Regions from separate parts of the Streptomyces sp. NPDC058534 genome, predicted to be linked through region 1. Evidence: riboswitches for the same ligand, from Rfam matches in the RefSeq annotation. Region 1 holds a riboswitch; the other holds the start of a gene.

Region 1 (5,366 bases):
CGGCGGCGCCTGGAGCCAGAACAGCGGCAACGGTTACTACGGCGGCCTCCAGCTGTCCCAGGAGGTGTGGGAGCGCTACGGCGGCCAGGAGTACGCGGCCAGCGCCGACCAGGCCAGTCGCTCCCAGCAGATAAGAATCGCCGAGAAGCTGCACGCGGACCAGGGCATCGCCGCCTGGCCGACCTGCGGTCTGCTCGCGGGCCTGGGCAACGACTCGGGTTCCACGGGCGCCACCGACCTGACCGGTGACGGCTCGTCGGAGGGTTCGCAGGGCCCGGGGGAGGCGAACGCCCCCGAGTCGACCGAATCGACCGCCGACTCCAAGACGCCCGAGTCGACCGAGTCGCCGAAGTCATCGGAGTCGCCGGAGTCGTCCCAGTCGTCTGAGTCGTCCGGTGCATCCGATTCGTCCACTCCGTCCGGCTCGACCGAGGGATCGGAGTCGGACCCCGACGCGTCCGCTTCGTCCCCTTCGCCCTCCTCCTCGCCCTCCTCGTCGTCTTCTGACGCCTCGTCCGATGACACGGATCAATCCGCCAAGCCGGACACATCGCCAGAAAGTGACTCCGCCGCCACCGCCCAACCGGAGGCCACCGACGGCTCGTCCGGCGCGGGCCGGCACCGCGGCGAGAGCGCGGACGAGGGCGGGCCCGTGAAGGGTCTTACGGACAGCACCTCGGGCCGGCACGCCTCGCGTGACGGTGGGTCGCGGGAGGCCGAGGGCGGCTCCTACGTCGTCCGCTCCGGCGACAATCTCTGGGCCATCGCCGACTCCCTTGGCGTCGACGGCGGATGGCGCGCGCTCTACTCCGACAACGAGAAGGTCGTCGGCCACGACCCCGACCACATCCTGCCCGGTCAGACGCTCACGGTCGTGGGCGAATCGGGCGAAAAGTAGGGGGAGTTCGCGTCACGGTTAGAGACTCTATGTCCGTTTTGGATCTCGTGAGAGATAGGTCTCAGAAGCCGTGATCGTCTTTGAAAATCCGCGGAGCGCGTGTCTACGGTCATGACCGCTCGCCACCGCGGGCCCCGACAGCCGCAACGCCGAATCCTGCCAGCGGCCGTACGGGAACAGTCGTCGCGTCAAGCGCCGAAGGCAGGAGCGGGGGACCCAAGGTAAGTGCCGCACCGGGCAGTTCTGCCGGAGTGGCTAGGGGTGGAGCCGAGTTCCGCGAGGAACCCGGCCGGGCAACTCAACCGGCCCGAACCCGACAGCTCACCTCGCAGGCGTCGGTGAGGGGATCAACCATGCTGTTTTCCGGCAAGGGCAAGCACCGTCGTCCGTCCAAGGCCACTCGCGTCATCGCCGTCGCCGGCGTGACCGGTGCCGCCGTCGCCGCCCCGCTGATGGCGGCCGGCAACGCCTCCGCCGCCACCGCGTCCGAGTGGGACGCAGTCGCCCAGTGCGAGTCCGGTGGCAACTGGTCCATCAACACCGGCAACGGTTACCACGGCGGCCTGCAGTTCTCCGCCTCCACCTGGGCCGGCTACGGCGGTACCCAGTACGCCTCCACCGCAGACCAGGCCAGCAAGGCGCAGCAGATCGAGATCGCCGAGAAGGTGCTCGCGGGCCAGGGCAAGGGTGCCTGGCCGGTCTGCGGCACCGGCCTCTCGAACGCCGCGTACACCGGCGGCGGCTCCGGCGAGAGCCAGGACAGCGGCTCGCAGAGCGCGGACAGCGGCCCCACCGCCGACCGCTCCACCGAGCAGAAGGCGTCCCGCTCCGACGAGCGCCCGGCCGTCGAGAAGAAGGCCGAGAAGAAGACCGTCACCACCCCCACCGGCAAGAAGGTCGAGAAGGGTGACGGCGAGTACAAGGTCGTCAAGGGTGACACCCTCAGCTCCATCGCCGAGGAGCACGAGGTCAAGGGCGGCTGGGAGAAGCTGTTCAAGCTGAACGACGACATCGTCGACGAGGCCGACCTGATCTTCCCGGGTCAGCAGCTGCACCTGAAGTAGGCGGCGCCTGCCGCGACTCCCGCCCCGGTGCGTGTTCCCCGTGCGCACCGGGGCGGGATTTTTGCGCCCGGCGCCCGCCCGACGCCCGCCCCGCGCTCGCCCGGCCCATCCGTTCCGGTTTCCGGAAACGTCTTTGTTTCGTTCAGAAACAATTTACGCTCGGTTCTGTCCAGCGGGTGGGCGATCGGCGGGCCGATCGCCCGGAGCCGGTTAGGCTCGGTCCCGCAGAGCCGTCGCGGTCCTGCGGACCCGCGCGTCACACCGAAGCGTCACATTGAAGAAGGAGATGCTCGTGCCGTCCATCGACGTCGTCGTAGCCCGGGAAATCCTGGACTCCCGAGGCAACCCCACGGTCGAGGTCGAGGTCGGCCTCGACGACGGCAGCACGGGTCGTGCCGCCGTTCCGTCCGGCGCCTCCACCGGTGCCTTCGAGGCCATCGAACTCCGTGACGGCGACCCGGGCCGTTACCTCGGCAAGGGCGTCGAGAAGGCCGTCCTCGCCGTCATCGAGCAGATCGGCCCGGAGCTGGTCGGGTACGACGCCACCGAGCAGCGCCTGATCGACCAGGCCATGTTCGACCTGGACGCCACCGACAACAAGGGCTCGCTCGGCGCCAACGCCATCCTCGGCGTCTCCCTCGCCGTCGCCCACGCCGCCTCCGAGGCCAGCGACCTGCCGCTCTTCCGCTACCTGGGCGGCCCCAACGCGCACCTGCTGCCGGTGCCGATGATGAACATCCTGAACGGCGGCTCGCACGCCGACTCCAACGTGGACATCCAGGAGTTCATGATCGCTCCGATCGGCGCGGAGTCCTTCTCCGAGGCCCTGCGCTGGGGTGCGGAGATCTACCACACCCTGAAGAAGGTCCTGAAGAGCAAGGGCCTGGCCACCGGCCTCGGCGACGAGGGCGGCTTCGCCCCGAACCTCGGCTCCAACCGCGAGGCCCTCGACCTCATCCTGGAGGCGGTCAAGGAGGCCGGCTACACCCCCGGCGAGCAGATCGCCCTCGCGCTCGACGTCGCCGCGTCCGAGTTCTACAAGGACGGCTCCTACACCTTCGAGGGCAAGGAGCGCACGGCCGCCGAGATGACCGAGTACTACGCCGAGCTGGTCGAGGCGTACCCGCTGGTCTCCATCGAGGACCCGCTGTTCGAGGACGACTGGGAGGGCTGGAAGACCATCACCGACAAGCTCGGTGACAAGGTCCAGCTCGTCGGCGACGACCTGTTCGTCACCAACCCGGAGCGCCTGGCCCGCGGCATCGAGGACGGCGCCGCCAACGCGCTGCTCGTCAAGGTCAACCAGATCGGTTCGCTGACCGAGACCCTGGACGCCGTCGAGCTGGCCCAGCGCAACGGCTTCAAGTGCATGATGTCCCACCGCTCCGGCGAGACCGAGGACGTCACCATCGCCGACCTGGCCGTCGCCACCAACTGCGGCCAGATCAAGACCGGCGCCCCGGCCCGCTCCGAGCGCGTCGCCAAGTACAACCAGCTGCTGCGCATCGAGGAGATCCTCGACGACGCCGCGGTGTACGCCGGCCGCAGCGCGTTCCCGCGGTTTCGCGTTGCGAACCAGTAAGCACAGCAAGGGCTGAGCGCCGCTCTCGTAGGCAGCGTCGTACGTACGTCCCCGTACTCGGTCCCGTACCGTGTGCGGGGACGTACGCACGTGTGGACGGGAAGCGGGGACAGACATGGCGGTGAAGGACCGGGACCGTTTCTCCACCGCGACCAGGATCCGGATCATCGGGGAACAGACCGCGGCCCGGGTCTACCGCTCGCAGACCAAGCGCCAGGCCCGTCGCTCCCGGCTGACCGGCCGGGCCGCACTGCTCGCGATGGTGCTCTGCTCGCTCGTCGTGGCGCTCGCCTATCCGATACGGCAGTACGTCGCCCAGCGCGCCGAGATCGCCGATCTGCGGCGCGAGCAGCAGGAGACCCGCGACCGGGTCGAGGAGCTGCGCGACCTCAAGGCGCGCTGGCAGGACGACGCCTACGCCGAGCAGCAGGTCCGGCTGCGGCTGCACTACGTGATGCCGGGGGAGACGGGGTTCGTCGTCGTCGACCCGGACGCGGCCAAGCAGGCCCGCGCCGAGTCCGGCGGGGCCGACCGCCCCTGGTACCGGAACGTCTGGGACGGTGTCGACAAGGCCGACGCCGCCGCCCGCCGGCCGTGAACCGACCGCGCCGGCACTGACTCAACAGGAAGACCAGCAGAAGCAGTCATGCAGACTCCCCCGCCGACCACGCCGCGCACCGAGCCCACCGACGCGGACGTGCTGGCCTTCAAGCAGCAGCTCGGCCGTCCTCCGCGCGGCCTGCGCGCCATCGCGCACCGCTGTCCCTGCGGACAGCCTGACGTCGTGGAGACGGCACCGCGGCTGCCCGACGGCACGCCCTTCCCGACGCTGTACTACCTGACGTGCCCGAAGGCGGCCTCCGCCATCGGCACGCTGGAGGCGAACGGCGTGATGAAGGAGATGACCGAGCGGCTGGCCGCCGACCCGGAGCTGGCCGCCGCCTACCGCGCGGCGCACGAGGACTACGTCCGGCGGCGCGACGAGATCGAGGAGCTGACCGGCTTCCCGAGCGCGGGCGGCATGCCGGACCGGGTCAAGTGCCTGCACGTGCTGGTCGCCCACTCGCTGGCGGCCGGTCCCGGCGTCAATCCGCTGGGCGACGAGGCGATCGCGATGCTGCCGGAGTGGTGGCGCAAGGGGCCGTGCGTGTCCCTCAAGGACGAGACGCCCACCGACCAGGAGGACGCCCAGTGACCCGGGTCGCCGCCATCGACTGCGGTACGAACTCCATCCGGCTGCTCGTCGCGGACACGACTGTGTCCGACAGCGCCTCCGGCGCGGGGGCCACCGGTGAGCTGACCGACCTGGACCGCCGCATGACGATCGTGCGGCTCGGCCAGGGCGTCGACCGCACCGGGCGGCTGGCGCCGGAGGCGCTGGAGCGGACCTTCGCCGCCTGCCGCGAGTACGCCGAGGTGATCAAGGAGCACGGCGCCGAGCGGCTGCGCTTCGTGGCGACCTCCGCCTCCCGGGACGCGGAGAACCGCGACGACTTCGTGCGCGGGGTGCTGGACATCCTCGGCGTGGAGCCGGAGGTCATCTCGGGCGACCAGGAGGCGGAGTTCTCCTTCACCGGGGCGACCAGGGAGCTGGCCGGGCGCGACCACCTCGACCGGCCCTTTCTGGTCGTCGACATCGGTGGGGGCTCCACCGAGTTCGTGGTGGGCGACGACCACGTGCGCGCCGCCCGTTCCGTGGACGTCGGCTGCGTGCGGATGACCGAGCGGCACCTGGTGCGCGAGGGCGCGGTGACCGACCCGCCCACCGAGGCGCAGGTGGCGGCGATGCGGGCCGACATCGAGGCGGCGCTCGACCTCGCGG
Region 2 (9,761 bases), on a different contig from region 1:
AGGAGCGGATCGTCTTCCTCGGGACACCGGTCGACGAGACTTCCGCGAACGACGTGATGGCGCAGTTCATGTACCTGGAGCACCAGGCCCCGGACCGGGACATCGCCCTCTACATCAACTCTCCCGGCGGCTCGTTCACGGCCATGACGGCGATCTACGACACGATGCGCTACGTCGCCTGCGACGTGGAGACGACCTGCCTCGGACAGGCCGGCACGTCCGCCGCGCTGCTGCTGGCGGCGGGCACGCCGGGCAAGCGCGCGATGCTGCCCGGAGCGCGGGTGGTGCTCCGTCAGCCCTTGCTCACCGAACCCGTGGAGGGGCAGGCCAGCGACCTGGTCATCCAGGCCGAGGAGTTGACCCGGATCCGCGCCCGCCTGGAGGAGATCCTTGTACGGCACACGGGCCGTAGTCCGGCGCAGGTGACCGAGGACATCGAGCGGGACACCGTCCTGGACGCCCAACAGGCCGTGGAGTACGGGCTGGTGGACCGGATCGTGTCCGGCCGCTCCGCCTCGCCCGCGACGCCCGGCACCCGGTGAACGGCCGATGTTGCCACCGGAACTGCCGCCCCTGCCCGCCCTGACCCGCGCCGAGGCGGAACTGATCGACCGCTACCTGGACGTCGTCGACCTGCTCGGGCGCATCAACCCCGCGCGGCACGGCGACACCTACCGGGGACTGCGGGCCGCCCAGGCGCTGGTCGGCAAGGCCGCGGCCCTGCGCGACGCGCTGGAACTGATGCACGCGCGGGGCGAGAGGGAACTGCACGCGCCCACCCTCGCCCGGGCCCTGCGCGTGCTGGACGGCGAGCGGCGGACGGGACGCCTCAGTCTTCCGCCGGGTTCCGAGAGTTGAGTGGACCGGGTTCGAAACGGACCAAAAGACGTACCGCCTTTCGGCGTAGGAACACACCCTGTTCACGACCGGTCCGGGTTGCGCGGCCCTCCTGTCCGGACGGCCGCGCTCACCGCTACGCCGCTGGTCCCGGGGTCATCACCGCCTGCGACCATGGCTCGAACACAGGGGCGTCCACCCGAACGGGTGGGTGGTGGGTAACAACACAAAAGGCACGTTCCGTTGGGAATTCTCCCTCCGGCGAGACAAGATCCGTGACTGACGACAAGCCCCCGCCGCAGCGGCGGGGCGGTCCGGGCGGACGCCGAGTCCTGCCGCCGCCCGGACGACCGGTCGCGAGGGAAGTGGATCGGCAGGAGTGGAGGACCCGAGCACGACGGGTCGCAGGAACGGTCGCCTCCGTTGGGAGAGGCGCCGGACCGAGCAGCCCTTGGGGTGAAGCCGCACTCGTGCGGCCGGGCAACTTCGCCAGCCCGAATCCGACAGGTCATCCTTCACAGGCGGCTGACGAAGGGTTGCGCATGTCCGCGCTCAATCGTGTCCCGTCCCTGATGGCTCGTGCCGGTACGGCCTCGGCCCTCACTCTCGCCGCGGTAGGCGGCTCCGTCGTGGTCCCCGGTTTCGCCTCGGAGGCGGCCGCGGCGAGTCATGCGACGAAAGCCCTCAAGATCGCGGCCTCCAAGAAAGGTTCCCCCTACAGGTGGGGTGCCGTCGGGCCCCGCAGGTTCGACTGCTCCGGCCTGACGCTGTACTCGTTCAAGAAGGCCGGCAAGAAGCTGCCGCGCACAGCGGCCCAGCAGTACAACAAGACCCGTCACATCTCGGCCAAGAAGCGCAAGGTGGGAGACCTGGTCTTCTTCCACTCGGGCCGCAGCGTCTACCACGTCGGCATCTACGCCGGGAAGGGCAAGCTCTGGCACGCCCCTAAGACCGGGGACGTGGTGCGCCTGCAGAAGATCTGGACCGGGAGTGTCTGGTACGGCCGGGTCAAATAGCCCCTGGGGGGTCAGGTGGCCCGGGGTCGAGTGGGACGGGGTCAGACAGCCCGGGGTCGAGTAGCTCTCCCGAGGGGGATGACGGCGTTCTGCCCCGCCGTCACCCCCTCGGAGGCGGCCGGCGGGCCGGGGGCGACCCAGGGCAGTTCGATGGAGACGGTCTTGCCGCCCTCCCGCGTGGGGCGGACCCGCAGCTTGCCGCCGCATTCGGCCGTCAGCCAGCGGATGATCACCATGCCGCGGCCGTTGTCCTGCTGCACGGCGGCGGGCAGGCGCTTGGGGAAACGCGGATGGCTGTCGGTGACGCCGATGCGCAGCCGCTCGTCACAGTCGAGGACGAGGTCCACCGTGAAGGTGGGCGACTGCCCGAGCGTGTGCTGGACCGCGTTGGTCGCCAGTTCGGAGACGATGAGCCGGACCGTGTCGGACACGTCGGCGTCCGCCGGCAGGCCCCACTCCACCAGCGTGCCGACCACATAGGTGCGCGCGGCGGCCACCGAGGCGGGATCGCTCGGCAGAGTGACGGATGCTTCCAGATGATCTGCCATGGCGACGTCGTCCCTTTCTCACGGGACCGTGGTCCGACACGGAGCGGATGGTTCGAGTACGGTCCCGGACTGGTGCTTCGCCGCCAGACTGCCATCACCCGGCCCGTGAAGGACGGCGATCCACCAAGATATGCATATATCTGTCGCTCGAAGCGGTGAACTCTGCGACGGCAGAGCGGATTTGGGCGGCCCATAAGGAGTAAGGGAGTGGCCCATGCAGCACGGTCCGGTAGTGCGCCGCAGGAAGTTGGGCGCGGAACTGCGCGCCCTGCGCACGGCGGCGGGTATCACCAGCGGGGAGGCGGCCCGGCTGGTGGGCTGGCACCAGTCGAAGGTCAGCCGCATCGAGACCGGGACGAGCGGGGCGAAACCGGCCGACGTGCGGTTACTGCTCGACGCCTACGGCGTGGACGACGACCAGCTGCGCGGGCTGCTGGTGATGCTGGCGCGCTCCGACGACGCGAGCGGCCGGCACCACTGGTGGCACGCCTACCGCGGGGTGCTGCCGCCCACCTATCGCGACTTCATCAGCCTGGAGTCCCAGGCCGGTGCGATGCGCACGCTGGAGACCACGGTGGTCCCGGGCCTCCTCCAGACACCGGAGTACGCCCGCGAGGTGACGCGGGCCGCCGTGGACGGCATGCCGGAGGAACGACTGGACACGCTGGTCGAGGTCAGGCTGGCCCGGCAGGACGTGCTGCGCGGCGAGCCGCCGCTGGAGCTGAGCGCGGTGCTGGACGAGGCGGTGCTGCGCCGGCAGGTGGGCGGCCCCGGGGTGATGGCCCGTCAGCTGGAGCGGCTGGTGGAGGCGGCGCGTCTGCCCCATGTCCGGCTCCAGGTATTGCCGTTTGCCGCCGGGGCGCACATCGGCGTCACCGGCCCTTTCGTAATCTTCTCCTTTTCGAGCACTTCTGATCTGGACGTGGTTGTTCTCGACCACTTGACGAGTAGCCTGCACCTCGAACGGAAAGAAGACCTAGAGGCCTATACCGAGGCCTTCAACGCCCTTCTGATCCATGCCCTTTCGCCCGAGGACTCGTTGGACTTCATCGCCGCGACCGCGGCAGGCGCGTAAGGAGGCACCATGTCAGGCTCCATGTCCGAACTTCCCCGGAACATCCCTGCCGGCACCGATCTGACCGGCGTCCGGTGGCTGCGCAGCAGCTACAGCACCGGCGCGAACAACTGCGTGGAGACGGCCCGGCCGTCGGCCGGCCGCTGGGCCGGACTGCTCGCGGTGCGCGACTCCAAGAACCCCGCCGGGGCCGCCCTGCTCTTCTCCCCCGAGAGCTGGACGTCCTTCACCGCCGGGGTCCACCGGGACTGACCACCCCACGAGACGTCCGACGACGCACGGCCGTGTCACGCCGACTCATGGTCGCGTCTCACCGATCACCCGCACCGCGCGTTCGATCTGTTCCCCGGAGAGGTCCGCCCGAGCGGTCAGCCTGAGCCGTGAGACGCCGTCCGGCACGGAAGGAGGACGGAAACAGCCCACGGACAGGCCGGCCGCGCGGCAGTCGGCTACCCACCGCACGGCCCCCTCCGGGGAGGGCGCGCGCACCGAGACCACCGCGGCGTCCGGACGTACCGCCTGAAGACCCGAGGCGGTCAGACGCGCGTGCAGTTCGGCGGCGACGGCGCGGGCCCGCGCCGCGCGTTCCGGCTCGCGGCGCAGCAGGGTCAGCGCCGCCAGCGCCGCGCCGGTCGCGGCGGGGGCGAGGCCGGTGTCGAAGATGAACGTCCGGGCGGCGTTGACCAGGTGGCCGATCACCCTGGCCGGGCCCAGCACCGCGCCTCCCTGGCTGCCCAGCGACTTGGACAGCGTGACCGTGGCGACGACGTCCGCCCGGCCCGCGAGGCCCGCCGCGTACGGGGCGCCCCGGCCGCCGTCGCCGAGCACCCCCAGTCCGTGCGCGTCGTCCACGACCAGACCGGCGCCGTGCTCCCGGCACGCGCCGGCGAGGGCGGCCAGGGGCGCGGCGTCGCCGTCGACCGAGAAGACCGTGTCGGAGACGGCCACGGCGGGCCCGTCGTGCGTCGCCAGCGCCTTGCGCACGGCGTCCGGTTCGGCGTGCGCCACGACCTGGGTCGTGCCGCGGGCCAGTCGGCAGCCGTCGATCAGCGAGGCGTGGTTGCCCGCGTCGGAGACGACCAGGCTGCCGTGCGGCGCCAGGGCGGTGACCGCGGCGAGGTTGGCCGCGTAACCGGAGGAGAACACGAGCGCGGCCTCGAAGCCGCAGAAACCGGCCAGTTCGCGTTCGAGTTCGGCGTGCAGTTCGGTCGTGCCGGTCACCAGCCGGGAACCGGTCGCACCGCCGCCCCAGGTGCGCGCCGCCCGGGCCGCGCCCTCGGTGATCTCCGGGTGCCGGGCCAGTCCGAGGTAGTCGTTGCTCGCCAGGTCCAGCAGCGGCGAATCGGCCGGACGGGGGCGCAGAATCCGTACGAGTCCCGCCTCGTGGCGCGCCCGGGCCTGCTCGTCGATCCAGCCGAACACCATGAGTCGGTCCTCCGGGAATTTGTAGGCAATGGACAGACACTAGCGGCACCGCCACCCCCGCGAGGTGTGGCAATACCCACACGTCGATCTGTCAGTGTTGTGCAAACTCTCCTTGGCCCCGGGCGGCCCCTTAGGACAGGATCGGCTCTCATGGATCTGCTGAACACGCTGGTGGACAAGGGGCTTCGGCGCGAGTCGCCGACCCGCGAGGAAGCGCTGGCCGTCCTCGCCACTTCCGACGACGACCTGCTCGATGTGGTGGCCGCGGCCGGCAAGGTGCGCCGGCACTGGTTCGGCCGACGGGTGAAACTCAACTACCTCGTCAACCTCAAGTCGGGCCTGTGCCCCGAGGACTGCTCCTACTGCTCGCAGCGGCTGGGCTCCAAGGCGGAGATCCTCAAGTACACCTGGCTCAAGCCCGACCAGGCCTCCGCGGCCGCCGCGGCGGGGGTGTCCGGGGGCGCCAAGCGGGTGTGCCTGGTGGCCAGCGGACGCGGCCCGACCGACAGGGACGTGGACCGGGTCTCGGACACCATCCGGGCCATCAAGGAGCAGGACGGGGCCGTCGAGGTGTGCGCCTGTCTGGGGCTGCTCTCCGACGGTCAGGCGGAGCGGCTGCGGGAGGCGGGCGCCGACGCCTACAACCACAACCTCAACACGTCCGAGGCGACGTACGGGGACATCACGACCACGCACACGTACGCCGACCGGGTGGACACGGTGCGCAAGGCGCACGCGGCCGGGCTGTCCGCCTGTTCGGGTCTCATCGCGGGCATGGGCGAGAGCGACGAGGACCTGGTCGACGTGGTCTTCTCGCTGCGCGAGCTGGACCCGGACTCGGTGCCGGTGAACTTCCTGATCCCGATGGAGGGCACGCCGCTGGCCAAGGAGTGGCACCTCACGCCGCAGCGCTGCCTGCGCATCCTGGCGATGACCCGGTTCGTCTGCCCGGACGTCGAGGTGCGCATCGCCGGCGGGCGCGAGGTCCACCTGCGCACGATGCAGCCGCTGGCCCTGAACCTGGCCAACTCCATCTTCCTCGGCGACTACCTCACCAGCGAGGGCCAGGCCGGCCACGCCGACCTGGAGATGATCGCGGACGCCGGCTTCGAGGTGGAGGGCGCCGACCGGGTGACCCTGCCGGAGCACCGGGCCGCGGCCGCGGGCGGCGGTTGCGGATCCCACGCGGGTGGCGGCTGCGGATCGCACGGGGACGGCGAGGAAGGCGGGGGCTGCGGGTCGCACGCCGACGGCGAGGTCTGCGCTCCGGCGCCGGCGGCCCGGACCGAGGAGCCCCGGACGGATCTGGTGGCCGTACGCCGCCGCGGCGCAGGAACGGATCTCGCGCCCAATGCCTGAGCCCGCGCTGACGGTGGACGAGCTGCTGGCGCTCGACCGGCGGCACGTCTGGCACCCGTACGGCCCCATGCCGGGGCGGCAGGACCCGCTCGTCGTGGAGTCGGCGAGCGGGGTGCGGCTGCGTCCCGCGGACGGCTCGGCGGAGCTGGTGGACGGGATGTCTTCCTGGTGGTCGGCGATCCACGGCTACAACCACCCGGTGCTGAACGAGGCCGCCCGCGAGCAGTTGGAGCGGATGAGCCACGTGATGTTCGGCGGGCTCACCCACGAGCCCGCCGTCCGGCTGGCGAAGCTCCTTGTCGATATGTCGCCAGATGGACTTGAGCACGTCTTCCTCGCCGACTCCGGGTCGGTGTCCGTCGAGGTCGCGGTCAAGATGTGCCTCCAGTACTGGCGTTCGCTGGGCCGCCCCGGCAAGCGCCGCCTGCTGACCTGGCGTGGCGGCTACCACGGCGACACCTGGCAGCCCATGTCGGTGTGCGACCCCGAGGGCGGGATGCACGAGCTGTGGTCGGGTGCCCTGCCGCGCCAGGTCTTCGCCGACGCACCACCTGCCGAGTACGACGAGACGTACGCCGACCATCTGCGGTCGACGATCGAGCGGCACGCCGAGGAACTGGCCGCGGTGATCGTCGAGCCGGTGGTGCAGGGCGCCGGCGGGATGCGGTTCCACTCCCCCGCGTACCTGCGGGTGCTGCGGGAGGCGTGCGACGCGCACGGCGTGCTCCTGGTGTTCGACGAGATCGCGACCGGCTTCGGACGTACCGGCGCGCTGTTCGCGGCGGAGCACGCCGCGGTGACGCCGGACGTGATGTGCGTCGGCAAGGCGCTGACCGGCGGCTATCTGACGATGGCGGCCACCTTGTGCACGTCGGAGGTGGCCGACGGCATCTCGCGCGGCGAGGTGCCGGTACTGGCCCACGGGCCGACGTTCATGGGCAATCCGCTGGCGGCGGCCGTGGCGTGCGCGTCGATCGGGCTGCTGCTCGGCCAGGACTGGCTCGCGGAGGTCAAGCGGATCGAGGCCGGCCTGCGCGACGGTCTGGCCGCCGCGGCCGAGCTGCCGGGCGTGACGGACGTACGGGTGCTGGGCGCGATCGGCGTGGTGCAGCTCGACCACGCCGTCGACATGCGGGCGGCGACGGCGGCGGCCGTGCGCGAGGGCGTGTGGCTGCGGCCGTTCCGCGACCTGGTCTACACCATGCCGCCGTACGTCACGGGCGACGCGGACGTGGCCCGCATCGCCCGCGCGGTGTGCGCGGCGGCAGGGGAGGGATGACATGCCGGTACTGGTGATCACGGGCACGGGCACGGAGATCGGCAAGACGGTCGTGACGGCCGCCGTCGCCGCGACGGCGCTGGCGGCCGGCCGGTCCGTGGCGGTGCTGAAGGCCGCGCAGACGGGCGTGGGGCCGGACGAGCCGGGGGACGCGCGGGAGGTGGCGCGCCTCGCGGGGCCCGTGACGGCGGCCGAAGTGGCCCGCTATCCGGAACCGTTGGCGCCCGGTACGGCCGCGCGCCGGGCCGGACGGGCGCCGGTGCGCCCGGCGGAGGTGGCCGAGGCCGCGGACAAGCTGGCCACCGAGCACGACCTGGTGCTGGTCGAGGGGGCGGGCGGGCTGCTCGTCCGCTTCGACGCGGACGGCGGGACGCTGGCGGACGTCGCCGCCCTGCTGGGCGCCCCGGTGCTGCTGGTGACGGCGGCGGGCCTCGGCACGCTCAACACCACGGAGCTGACCGCGCGTGAACTGCGCTCCCGCGGTCTGGAGCTGCCCGGTGCGGTGATCGGCAGCTGGCCCGGCGCCCCGGACCTCGCCGCGCGCTGCAACCTCGCGGACCTCCCGGAGGTGACCGGCGCCCCGCTGCTCGGCGCCGTCCCCGCCGGGGCGGGCGCCCTCCCGCCCGCCGCCTTCCGGTCCACGGCGCCGGGATGGCTGGCGCCCCGGCTGGACGGCACGTGGGACGCGGCGGCCTTCGGGGCGCGGGAGGCGCCCTGAGCGGCACGGCGCGCCCCGCCGCCGGTGCGGTGGGTGCGGGGCGGTCGTACGGGGGACAATCGCGGTAAGCACCACCTCGTGAGGGAGGGCCCATGCCGCTGCGATCCGCCCGCGGGGTGCCGCGGGACGCCGTGCACCATCCGCTGTTCGCCCGCTACTACGCCCGGGCCAGTGTGGGCGCCGAGACCCGGATGGGCATCGGGCACGTCCGCGAGCGGCTGCTGGCCGGGCTGTCCGGGCGGGTGATCGAGGTCGGCGCGGGCAACGGGCTGAACTTCTCGCACTATCCGGGCGCCGTCTCGGAGGTCGTCGCCATCGAACCGGAGCGGCTGCTGCGGCGGTTGGCCGTGGAGGCGGCGCTGCGCGCGCGGGTACCGGTGGACGTGGCGCCGGGCGCGGCGGAGGCGCTGCCGGTCAAGAGCGAGGCCTTCGACGCGGTCGTGGTCTCGCTCGTGCTGTGCAGCGTCCGCGACGTGCCACGGGCGCTCGGGGAGGCGCGGCGGGTGCTGCGGCCCGGCGGCCAGGTGCGGTTCTTCGAGCACGGCCGGGGCGGCGGGCGGATGATGACCTTCACCCAGCGTGCCCTGGACCGGACGCTGTGGCCGCCGCTGTCCGGCGGCTGCCATCTGTCCCGCGATCCGGTCGCCGCGCTGCGGGACGCGGGGTTCGCGCTCGGCCCCTACCGGCGGCTGATGATCCCGGAGCACGGGCCGGCGCTGCCCAGTTCGTACTGCGTGCTCGGCACGGCCTGGCGGCCGCCGGAGGCGGGGGCGTAGGCGGCCTGGGGGCGGTCGCGTGCTGGCGGCCGTCGCCCATGGGTGATTGACTCCCGTGTCCCGAAGGCCCCCGGTGTGCGAGGAGAGTTCATGTCGCGTCCGTTCCGGTTCGGCGTCAGCCTGCTGGTCTCGGCCCCGGGCGACGAGTGGAGTGCGAAGTGCCGGCGTGCCGAGGAGCTGGGGTACGACGTGATCCTGGTCCCGGACCATCTGGGCATGGTGGCGCCGTTCCCGGCGCTGGTGGCGGCGGCGCGGGCCACCGAGCGGCCCCGCCTCGGCACGTTCGTGCTCAACGCGGGCCTGTGGAACCCGGCGCTGCTGGCCCGGGAGGTGGCGACCACGGACGCCCTCACCGGCGGACGGCTGGAACTCGGGCTCGGCACCGGATACGTACGGGAGGAGCACGACACGGCCGGGCTGCCCTTCGGCTCGCCCGGGGAGCGGGTGGACCATCTGCGGCACACGGTCGAGGAGCTGGAGCGGCTGCTCGGCGACCCGGAGCACCTGCCGCGCCCGGTGCAGCGGCCCGGGGTGCCGCTGCTGATCGGCGCGAACGGCGACCGGATGCTGGAGCTGACGGCCCGGCACGCCGCCGTCGCCGCGTTCACCGGCGGGCGCACGGGCCGGCGGACGGGCCGGCTGGCACCGATCACCGCCGAGGACCTGGACGAGCGCGTCGCCCGGTACCGGGAGCTGGCGGCGGACCGCGCGGAGCCGGCGGAGCTGAA

Evidence for each region. A riboswitch is a leader RNA that binds a small molecule or an ion and turns the genes downstream of it on or off. The one in region 1 is predicted to bind cyclic di-AMP.
Region 2: another riboswitch for cyclic di-AMP. It lies ahead of ACFWR9_RS32930 (C40 family peptidase); the one in region 1 lies ahead of ACFWR9_RS12845 (transglycosylase family protein).

Annotation. Positions count from the first base shown of each region.
Region 1 covers NZ_JBHXNW010000016.1:70,591-75,956, reverse strand. The annotation lists gene ACFWR9_RS12850 (transglycosylase family protein) at 1-898, shown strand, start outside; cyclic di-AMP (ydaO/yuaA leader) riboswitch at 1,082-1,248, shown strand; gene ACFWR9_RS12845 (transglycosylase family protein) at 1,252-1,962, shown strand; gene eno (phosphopyruvate hydratase) at 2,255-3,544, shown strand; gene ACFWR9_RS12835 (septum formation initiator family protein) at 3,660-4,142, shown strand; gene ACFWR9_RS12830 (DUF501 domain-containing protein) at 4,191-4,739, shown strand; gene ACFWR9_RS12825 (exopolyphosphatase) at 4,736-5,366, shown strand, end outside.
Region 2 covers NZ_JBHXNW010000071.1:31,206-40,966, forward strand. The annotation lists gene ACFWR9_RS32920 (ATP-dependent Clp protease proteolytic subunit) at 1-542, shown strand, start outside; gene ACFWR9_RS32925 (hypothetical protein) at 550-858, shown strand; cyclic di-AMP (ydaO/yuaA leader) riboswitch at 1,243-1,377, shown strand; gene ACFWR9_RS32930 (C40 family peptidase) at 1,380-1,853, shown strand; gene ACFWR9_RS32935 (ATP-binding protein) at 1,895-2,401, opposite strand; gene ACFWR9_RS32940 (helix-turn-helix domain-containing protein) at 2,616-3,476, shown strand; gene ACFWR9_RS32945 (DUF397 domain-containing protein) at 3,498-3,728, shown strand; gene ACFWR9_RS32950 (8-amino-7-oxononanoate synthase) at 3,774-4,901, opposite strand; gene bioB (biotin synthase BioB) at 5,052-6,260, shown strand; gene ACFWR9_RS32960 (adenosylmethionine--8-amino-7-oxononanoate transaminase) at 6,253-7,539, shown strand; gene bioD (dethiobiotin synthase) at 7,541-8,257, shown strand; gene ACFWR9_RS32970 (class I SAM-dependent methyltransferase) at 8,350-9,033, shown strand; gene ACFWR9_RS32975 (LLM class F420-dependent oxidoreductase) at 9,124-9,761, shown strand, end outside.